One region of the Buttiauxella sp. JUb87 genome, then DNA from elsewhere that is predicted to be linked to it. Evidence: predicted binding sites of a transcription regulator. Region 1 holds the regulator's gene; the other holds the start of a gene.
The links. Region 1 encodes Fur, which represses iron uptake genes when iron is present. Its sites were predicted from a motif close to ATAATAATGAGAACNACTATCAA; they were not measured.
Positions count from the first base shown of each region.

Region 2: the regulator Fur is predicted to act here: its motif matches at 1,949-1,971, upstream of fepB (Fe2+-enterobactin ABC transporter substrate-binding protein).

Region 1 covers NZ_SNVY01000003.1:419,464-424,713, reverse strand. Annotated here, with positions in the region: gene ybfF (esterase) at 1-671, shown strand, start outside; gene ybfE (LexA regulated protein) at 807-1,088, shown strand; gene fldA (flavodoxin FldA) at 1,241-1,771, shown strand; gene fur (ferric iron uptake transcriptional regulator) at 2,058-2,510, shown strand; gene chiQ (ChiQ/YbfN family lipoprotein) at 2,600-2,929, opposite strand; gene chiP (chitoporin) at 2,977-4,374, opposite strand; gene glnS (glutamine--tRNA ligase) at 4,848-5,250, opposite strand, start outside.
Region 2 covers NZ_SNVY01000003.1:251,205-256,454, forward strand. Annotated here, with positions in the region: gene entS (enterobactin transporter EntS) at 1-784, shown strand, start outside; gene fepB (Fe2+-enterobactin ABC transporter substrate-binding protein) at 835-1,779, opposite strand; gene entC (isochorismate synthase EntC) at 1,996-3,177, shown strand; gene EC843_RS13230 ((2,3-dihydroxybenzoyl)adenylate synthase) at 3,178-4,794, shown strand; gene EC843_RS13235 (isochorismatase) at 4,809-5,250, shown strand, end outside.

The sequences.
Region 1 (5,250 bases):
CCCGCGACCTCGGGCAAAATCATACGTTGCTGCAAATCGATCTGCGCAACCATGGTTTATCGCCCCGTAGCTCTGAAATGAACTATGCCGCGATGGCGCAGGATGTGGTTGAAACGCTCGAAGAATATGGCTTTGAAAAAGCAATCATTATCGGCCATTCCATGGGCGGTAAAGTTGCGATGGCTCTGACAGCTATTGCACCTGAGCGCATTGATAAACTGGTGCTGATTGACATTGCACCGGTGGATTATCAGGTACGCCGTCACGATGAAATTTTCGCGGCTATTAATGCAGTCAGTAGTAGTGGAGCGAAAACACGTCAACAAGCCGCTATGGTGATGCGTGAGCATCTGAACGAAGAAGGTGTGATTCAATTCTTGCTGAAGTCATTTGCTGACGGCGAGTGGAAGTTTAATGTTCCGGTATTGTGGGAACAGTACGAGAATATTGTCGGCTGGCAAGCTATCCCAACCTGGAATGAACCGGCACTGTTTATCCGTGGTGGTGCATCCCCTTATGTTGACGAATCACACCGCGAAACGCTGCTTGCGCAATTCCCTCAGGCGCGCGCTCATGTGGTTGCCGGTGCCGGACACTGGGTTCACGCCGAAAAACCTGATGCTGTTTTGCGCGCAATCCACCGTTTTATCGACGCAAGTGCCGCAAACTGATTAAAAACAAACCGACTGGCTGTTAGATGCAGCTAACGCGTTGGCGCGCAAGCCATGCTGATGTATGATTGCGCGCTAAAATGCGCCAGAGCACCCCGCTCCGTGCCACCTGAATTCCCTGTCAGTAGTCTAATCATGGCAAAAGAACAAACGGACCGTACTACATTAGATCTGTTCGCGGACGAGCGTCGCCCCGGGCGGCCAAAAACTAATCCGCTGACGCGTGATGAGCAACTGCGTATCAACAAACGCAACCAGCTCAAGCGCGATAAAGTACGCGGCCTGAAGCGAGTGGAACTGAAGCTCAATAACGATGCAGTAGATGCACTAAATCATCTGGCTGAAGCGCGCAATATCAGTCGTAGTGAGTTGATTGAAGAGATTCTACTCGCGCAACTGAAGCAGCATCTCAGTTAGTTGAAAGGCTATATGCCCGGAATACGATGTTGCAGTCTGTGCACAACAGGCTGATAGCAGTTTCCGCACCGCAATGTGTTCTGCTATGATTGCCCTATCTGTGGCCAATTAGCAGCCACCATACCATTAAGTATCAAGAGGTTATTTTACTCATGGCAATCGTAGGCATTTTTTTCGGCAGCGACACTGGTAACACCGAAAATATCGCGAAGATGATTCAAAAACAGCTCGGTAAAGACGTTGCTGAGGTGCATGACATTGCTAAGAGCAGCAAAGAAGACCTGGAAGGCTTCGATATTCTGCTTCTCGGCATTCCAACGTGGTATTACGGTGAAGCGCAATGCGACTGGGATGACTTCTTCCCGACTCTGGAAGAAGTTGATTTCAACGGCAAACTGGTCGCCCTGTTCGGCTGTGGTGACCAGGAAGACTATGCAGAATACTTCTGTGACGCATTGGGCACTATCCGTGACATCATTGAGCCACGCGGTGCTGCTATCGTCGGTCACTGGCCAACGGCGGGCTACCATTTTGAAGCCTCTAAAGGTCTGGCTGACGACGATCACTTTGTCGGTCTGGCTATCGATGAAGATCGTCAACCAGAACTGACCGCTGAACGCGTTCAGAAATGGGTCAAACAAGTTTCTGACGAGCTGAACCTGGCAGATATCATCAACGCCTGATTCTGGATGTGACGCAGCTTTTAAACGGGTTGCGTCACATTGATAGATTATTCCGATTAAAATAATCGCTACAAATTTTTAACTTTTCGGTTTGTCCCTGTACAATGACCCCCTGGCTAAATAGCTAACAAGGCAATTAAATCGCGACTCAGCCGCCATTTTTTAGCTTGATTATGAATAATACTTGCGGTTTCCATTTAGAATCTGCAGTTCTATAATGAGACGCATTCATCTTAACGCTCACCCTGAGTCCGAGCGATCCGTTAAGCAACAGGACAATTTCCGCATGACTGACAATAATACCGCATTGAAGAAGGCCGGCCTGAAAGTCACGCTTCCGCGATTAAAAATCCTTGAAGTGCTACAGGGTCCGGTGAACCATCATGTCAGTGCGGAAGACTTATACAAACGTCTGATTGATATGGGCGAAGAAATTGGTCTCGCCACAGTTTATCGTGTACTAAACCAGTTTGATGATGCAGGCATTGTCACTCGTCACAACTTCGAAGGCGGCAAATCCGTATTCGAGTTAACTCAACAACATCACCACGACCACCTGATTTGCCTGGACTGCGGCAAAGTTATTGAGTTCAGTGATGATTCAATTGAATCTCGTCAGCGTGAAATCGCATCACGCCATGGCATCCGTCTGACCAACCACAGCCTGTACCTTTACGGTCACTGCGCTGAAGGTGATTGCCGTACCGACGAGAATGCACACGAAATCAGCGAAAAGTAATCCGCATATCTGACATTCTGAACCAGATGTCAGGTATAAAAAAACCGGTGAGGAAGCTCACCGGTTTTTTTATTGCCTGAATTCACAGATTACTTGTTGTTCGCACGAATCTCTTGCCAGATTTTATCGCACTTGGCTTTTACCGCCTGGTCGTTACCAGTACGAGTGGCCTGAATACAGTTTTGATAATCCAGGGTGCGCACCGTTTCTTTCTTCGCAAATTCCTGGTGTTCCTTTTCCTGACCCAGCACGTTTAACACGCTCTGACAGGCCTGAATTTTATCAGGATTCCCTTCTGCGGTATTGATACAGGCGCTATAGGCTTGTTTCAGTTTTGTATCTTCAGGTGCCGTTTTAGAGGGTTGTGCGCAGGCGCTCAAACCTAAAGCCATGACCGTAACCAAAATGATTTTTTTCATGCTCGATATCCTTTATAAAACCGGGCGCTTTCACGCCCGGAATCGAATCAGAAGATGGTGAACGGTGCGATGACGATGAATTTCACGTCACGCTCATCCTGGAAGATGTTGCCGTAACCACCGCCCCAGCTTGGGATGTCGGAGTGGTTGTCGTATTGAGTGAAGTGCAGTTTGAACAGAGTGCCTTTCGCGCGCCCATCCTGAATGGTGTACAACGCGTCAAGGCTGTACGCCGATTCTTTCAGGCGATTGTCAGCATCGTAGTAACCGTCAGTGGTTGGTTTAGAGCTTGGTTTTGCATCCCATGCGTAAACATACGAAGCACCTACAGCCCAACCAGCCAGATCCCAATTGCTCAGGTCATACATGGCACCCGCGAAGATGGCTTTTTCACCATTGGCGTTGAAGTCAGAACGGTTATCCCACCAGATATCCAGACGACCGTTTGACGATGCGTAAGTTGGGGTCATACGTTGCAGGAAGTAGCCCTGCTGGCCATCAGCCTTGACCATGGTACCTTCGAGCCGCAGGTCAACCTGGCCCACTTTGTAGCCGAATGTCAGAGCCTGCAACCATGCGGTGCCGTCATACAGATCGTTAACGCTGCCATCAGAGACTTTGTCACGCGAACCGTAGAACTGGTAGCTGGTAGACAATGGGCTGCCAGCTACATCAAATTTGTAGCTTGCTTTAGTGAAGTATTGGTCGATATACCCTTCTGCCTGACCGAATGCCGCTTCAAGAATCAGATCATTTTTGAAGTCATACTTCGCGCCCAGCGAGTGCAGATACTCAACTTTGGTGTTCTTATCGTTCTGATAGAACTTGTCCATCTCCAGGTGCCACGGAGCTTTATACTCATTGGTCCACATGTAGGAGAAGCTCAGAGCACCGGCATCGGCATAATCAAAGTTTGCCCCGGCTTCAGCGCCCTGGTAAGTACCAGGCATGAAACTCCAGTGTGGTGCTAATAAAGATTGCCCTGTTGGCTGGATGTAACCCGCACGGGCCCAAACCGGGCCGTATTTGAATTTAGCTGCGGCTTTATAAAGGCTTATACCGCTCTTATCGCCGGAATAATCTTCATCGTAAGCTTTGTTTGAAGAGGAAAATGCGATTTCGTTCGGGTGGCCGCTGTCGCCATTTTCTGCCATTTCGATAGCAGTAAAGGCGGCGATATCCAGACCAAACATGTCAGCAGCATAACCGGACTGGAAGTCCAGATTGGCGTTCCAGGTAGCGTGAGAAAGGTTAGTTTCATATTTATCTGTCGTAACATCTTTACGGTCACGTTCACGCTGCCAGTAATAAACACCACCGGTCAGTGTTGAATCATCAAAAAAACCTGCTGCACTTGCCTGAGGGATAACAACCAGTCCAGAAAGAGCCGTGACGCCTGCAATAGCAAGGGCCAGCGCACTACGTTTGCCACTAAACGTACGCATATAAAATTCCTCTTTGACGTATAAATAATCGCCGGACGTTAAAAGACGTCAGATAGCGAAAAAAGTAAAAATGCCTAACGGCTAAAGCGGTTATAAATATTTTCCCGCATTTACTGCTCCCCATAAGACTATTTTTCGCGACGCGAATTATCAACGACTTTGTAAGAGTTCATTCCGATATTATGACAGAGAGCACATAATTCATGAGTATTTGTAACAAAAATCAACTGTGGAATTTTATGTTTATAAATCAACAAATATTGATATAAACCACCATATGAGAGCGCTCACATGATAAAAGAAAGGATTTATTATGTTCCGAGATTGACCAGCCAGAGAATTCCCAGGGAAATATAAATAACATTAATTCGCATCGCGAATGTAAGTAAATATTTAATCCTGTGATTATTAAGCAAAAAAAAACGCCGCGATTTGCGGCGTCTTTGTTACATATTGACTGCGTGTATAACTAATTACTCGCCTATTTTGGCCCAGGTATCACGCAAACCAACGGTGCGGTTAAACACCAGTTTTTCCGCAGTTGCCAGACGGCTATCAAGGCAGAAATAACCTTCACGCTCGAACTGATACGCTTTGCCTTTCTCAGCATTTTGCAGGCTTGGTTCGACGAAACCTTGCTTAATCACCAGAGACTCTGGGTTGATCGTTGCCAGGAAATCTTCCGCCGCACCTGGGTTAGCCACGCTGAACAGACGGTCGTAAAGGCGAATTTCAACTGGCAAGGCGTGTTCAGCACTTACCCAATGAATAACGCCTTTTACTTTACGGCCATCAGCCGGGTCTTTGCTTAATGTGTCCGGATCGTAGGAACAATGCAGCACGGTGATATTCCCGGCTTCATCTTTCTCAACACGA
Region 2 (5,250 bases), 170 kb from region 1:
TACCATGCTGACGGTGCGCCTCGGCTCAGTGATTTCACCGATGATTGGCGGGCTGTTGTTGGCCTCCGGCGGCGTGGTGTGGAACTACGCGCTGGCGTCTGTCGGCACTTTCGTCACTTTACTGCCGCTGTTGAGTTTACCGAAGCTGGCGCCACCGCCGCAGGTGCGTGAAAACCCGCTGCTTTCGCTGCTCAATGGGTTCCGTTTTTTGGTCGGTAACCCGATTATTGGCGGCATTGCGTTAGTTGGCGCGTTGCTGACGATGGCGAGCGCGGTGCGCGTTCTTTATCCCGCACTCGCCGGACACTGGCAAATGAGTGCGGCGCAAATCGGCCTGATGTACGCTGCCGTTCCGTTGGGTGCTGCCATTGGCGCGTTGACCAGCGGGCGTATTGCTCATCACGCACGCCCAGGCCGTATTATGCTGGCGACGGGAATTGTTTCGTTTATCTCAATTGGCGTTTTCAGCCTGATGCCGGTTTGGGGGCTTGGGCTGGCGTGTCTGGCGCTATTTGGTTATCTCAGTGCGATCAGCTCTTTGCTGCAATACACCTTAATTCAGACGCTAACACCGGACGGTATGTTAGGTCGTATTAACGGTTTGTGGACGGCGCAAAACGTCACTGGCGATGCGATTGGTGCCGCCATTTTAGGCGGCCTGACGGTAGCGATGACGCCGGTCGCTGCGGCGAGTGCGAGCGGCCTGGCATTAACACTGTGCGGCATAGTATTGGCGATGGTGTTGGTGCAGCTGCGTGGTTATCAGCAGAGCGTTCCGGCGTAGGTTTTCGTAGGGTGGATAAGCGCAAGCGTCATCCACCACATTACAAAAAATCACTTGCTACCAAACAACTGACTCATCCGCTCCAGAACCTGCGTGGCACTGTAATAATCCAGACGGAATGTTTCGGTGCCCAGCGCATAAACCTGTTTTTTCTGCACGGCGCCCAGGTGCGAAAGCAATGGGTTGGTTTCCAGCGCCGTGGCATCTTTCTCATCGCTGGCGAACAGGAACAAACTCTCACCATTCAAACCCGCAGCAAGATTCTCGCCACCCAATTGCACGATGTCGTGGCGTTTTCCCATGCTCTTGCTGGCATTCACCGCCGCAGGCAAAGACGACAAAGTAAAACCTAACTGCTGGAACAATTTCCCCTGCGCGGATTCTGCCGTCCACAGGTTTGCCGAACGTGATGCCGGGGTGTAAACCAGCGCGGTGACCGGCTGTGGCGGCAGCGTCATACGCTGTTTTGCCTCGTTGAGCTGCTTATCAAAACTGGCAATGCGTGCCGCCGCCTGGGTTTCATGCCCGGTAATCTCGCCGAGTTGCGTCAGCAATTGCTGCCAGCTTTTGTCGTCGTAATTGATAACTAACGTCGGGGCGATAGTGGAAAGCTGGTCATAAAGGGCGAGGGCGGAATCGCCTCCGGTGGCACTAATCAAAATCAAATCTGGCATTTGCGCAGCCACGGCTTCGGCGCTGGCTTCGCCAATATATAAACGCTGCACGTTGCGCGCTTTTGCGATATCACCCCACTGGCGCAGGAAACCTTGCGCATCTCCCATTCGATTGCCAGGTGTGGTGGCACCGCTTGCCACCACGGGGGCATCAATTGCCAGCAGCGAGCCGGTTAGCGTGACGCTAGTGGAAACAATGCGCAGCGGTGCTTGTGTCAGCGTATGTGTGCCATGGCTGTCGGTGATCGTTCGCGGCCAGTCGGCGGCGTGGGCGAGGCTGCTTAAGCATAGAAAGATGAATGCGGAGAATCTGATTTTCACTCAATGACATCCTGTTGAAATTTGCCTGATGGCGGTGGATGGCGCTGGCGCTTACCCACCCTACAAAACCGTTTCGCGTAGATCGGATAAGCATTAGCGCCATCCGACAAGACTGAGCAACTATTGACAGTGCTGTCTTTTCTCTTTAGGTTACGACCCCGAAAAGCAAATGATAATCATTATTACTATCTTTTGTCATGTTTTTACGGAGAGTTCATGGAAACGTTACTGGCTGAGGAACGACAAGAAAAACGGCTAACACCTTGTGCAGATAGTTTTTTCTTTATGTCGCCATATCGCAGTTTTTCAACAAGCGGCTGCTTTGCTCGCCTGGATTGCCCGGCGATTGATGGCGCAAATTCCCATGGTCACCTGCAAACTTCGTTGCGTGAAGCGTTCGAAAATGCCAAAAAACATGGCATCGAGAAGCCGGTTGTCGTCGGTGCCATTCCGTTTGATCCCCGCCAACCTTCAGCGCTGTTTATCCCTGAAAGCTGGCAGCCGTTTTCACGCGCCCAACGCCAGGATGACGCCCGCCAAACGGCTGTGGCGAAACCGCTCAACATTGCCGCGCGTAAAGCGATTCCGGAACAAGACAAATTTATGGAAATGGTGGCTCATGCCGCCGCTGCAACGGCGCAGCCGGATATCGACAAAGTGGTGCTCTCGCGCCTGATTGATATCGAAACCCAAATGCCAATTGATCTCGATGGGCTGCTCAATCGCCTGATTAGCCAAAACCCCACCAGCTACAACTTCCACGTCCCGTTGCCGGATGGCAGCTCGCTAGTGGGTGCCAGCCCGGAATTGCTGTTACGTAAATCCGGCAAGAATTTCAGCTCGCTGCCGCTGGCGGGATCGGCACGGCGCGACCGGGAAAATATCCCGCGTGATAGCGAAATTGGCACGCAGTTACTGCACTCAAAGAAAGACCGCCACGAACACGGTCTGGTGACGCAAGCGATGCGCGATGTTTTGCAGCCGCACAGCCAGACTTTGACGCTCTCTGACACGCCAGAACTGATTACCACGCCGACCTTATGGCACCTCGCCACGCCGATTTACGGCCAGGTAAAAGACCCGCAGGACAATGCGTTATCCCTCGCCTGCCTGCTGCACCCGACGCCGGCGTTGAGTGGCTTCCCACACGATGTGGCGCGCAAATTGATTGCAGAACTTGAGCCATTTGACCGCGAGCTGTTCGGCGGCATCGTCGGCTGGTGTGACGCTGAAGGCAACGGTGAGTGGGTGGTGACAATCCGCTGCGCCCGTGTCGCTGCAAACCAGGTGCGCCTGTTCGCTGGGGCGGGCATCGTGCCTGCTTCGTCGCCGGAATCGGAGTGGCGCGAAACTGGCGTCAAACTTTCCACCATGCTCCACGTATTTGGACTCAACTAAATGGCGATTCAATTCACGCGCTGGCCGGACGATTTAGCGGCCCGCTACCGCGAAAAAGGTTACTGGGCGGATTTGCCGCTGACCGATATTCTCAACCGCCACGCGCACAATGACGCAATTGCGCTGGTTGATGGCGAACGCCATTTCAGCTATCGCGAATTAGAACAAGCGGCGACGCGCCTGGCTTCAGCCCTTAAACGCCGTGGCCTGAACAACGGCGAAACTGCGTTGGTGCAGCTCGGTAATGTGTCGGAACTGTACATCACGCTATTCGCGCTGCTGAAAATTGGCGTAGCACCGGTTAACGCGCTGTTCAGCCATCAACGCACCGAGATGGAAGCCTACGCGCAGCAAATTGAGCCGGTGGTGCTGATTGCCGACCGCAAACACAATTTGTTCGTTCATGATGATTTCCTTGATGCGCTGTGCCAGCAAAACCCGTCGCTACGCATGGCTGTTTTGCTCAATGAAAGCGACCGCGAACGTTCGCTAAGTGCCTTCATCAACGAAGCGGAAGACAACTTTGTCGCTTCGCCATCGGCGGCGGACGAAGTGGCATTTTTCCAGCTTTCCGGCGGCAGCACCGGCACGCCGAAACTGATCCCGCGCACCCATAACGATTACTACTACAGCATTCGCCGCAGCGTCGAAATCTGCCGTTTTGATACCCACACGCGCTTCTTGTGCGCCATTCCGGCGGCGCATAACTACGCGCTGAGTTCACCAGGTTCGCTGGGCGTTTTTTACGGCGGCGGGCGTGTGGTGCTGGCAAACGACCCGAGCGCCACGCTCTGTTTCCCGCTGATTGAACGCCATCAAATCAACGTCACCGCACTGGTGCCGCCTGCGGTCAGTCTGTGGTTACAAGCCATTGGCGAATGGGGCAGCAATAAATCGCTTGAGTCGCTAAAGCTGTTGCAGGTCGGCGGTGCGCGTTTAAGCGAAGCGCTTGCCGCCCGCATTCCCGCTGAAATTGGCTGCCAGTTACAGCAGGTTTTCGGCATGGCCGAAGGGCTGGTGAACTACACGCGCCTTGATGATTCAGATGAACATATCTTCAAAACCCAGGGTAAGCCGATGTGCCCGGACGACGAAGTGTGGGTGGCCGATGAAAATGGCAACCCATTACCGCATGGCGAAGTGGGCCGCCTGATGACGCGCGGGCCGTACACCTTCCGGGGCTATTACCGCAGCCCGGAACACAACGCCAGCGCCTTCGATGCCAACGGTTTTTACTGCTCCGGCGACCTGATTTCGATTGCTGAAGACGGCTACATCACCGTGCAGGGGCGCGAGAAAGATCAGATCAATCGCGGTGGCGAGAAGATCGCCGCCGAGGAGATCGAAAACCTGCTGCTGCGCCATGAAGAGATCGTCCATGCCGCGCTGGTTTCGATGGAAGACAGTTTATTGGGCGAGAAAAGCTGCGCGTTTATCGTCGGCAGTCGCCTGTTCCGCGCGGTAGAAATTCGCCGTTATTTGCGTGAGTTGGGCATTGCCGACTTCAAGCTACCGGATCGCATTGAAATTGTTGAAAACCTGCCGCTGACCGCGGTGGGTAAAGTGGACAAAAAACGTTTGCGCCAGTTGATTGCTGACAGGCAACTGGTTTCCTGACTGACGGAGAATTTATGGCTATTCCAAAATTGAACGCGTACAGCTTACCGACAGCTGCCGACATCCCGGAAAACAAAGTGAACTGGGCGTTTGAACCCGAGCGTGCGGCACTGCTGATTCACGATATGCAGGAATATTTCATCGATTTCTGGGGTGATGATTGCCCAATGATCCAGCAGGTTATTGCCAATATTGCCGCGCTGCGCGCTTACTGCAAACGCCACAATATTCCGGTCTATTACACCGCGCAGCCGAATGCGCAAAGTGATGAAGACCGTGCGCTGCTTAACGACATGTGGGGGCCGGGCTTAAATAAACACCCTGAGCGCCAGAAAGTGGTGGCAGAACTCGTGCCAGACGAACACGACACGGTGCTGACCAAATGGCGTTACAGCGCGTTTATCCGCTCGCCGCTGGAACAGGCGTTAAAAGAAACCGGCCGTAACCAGCTGATTA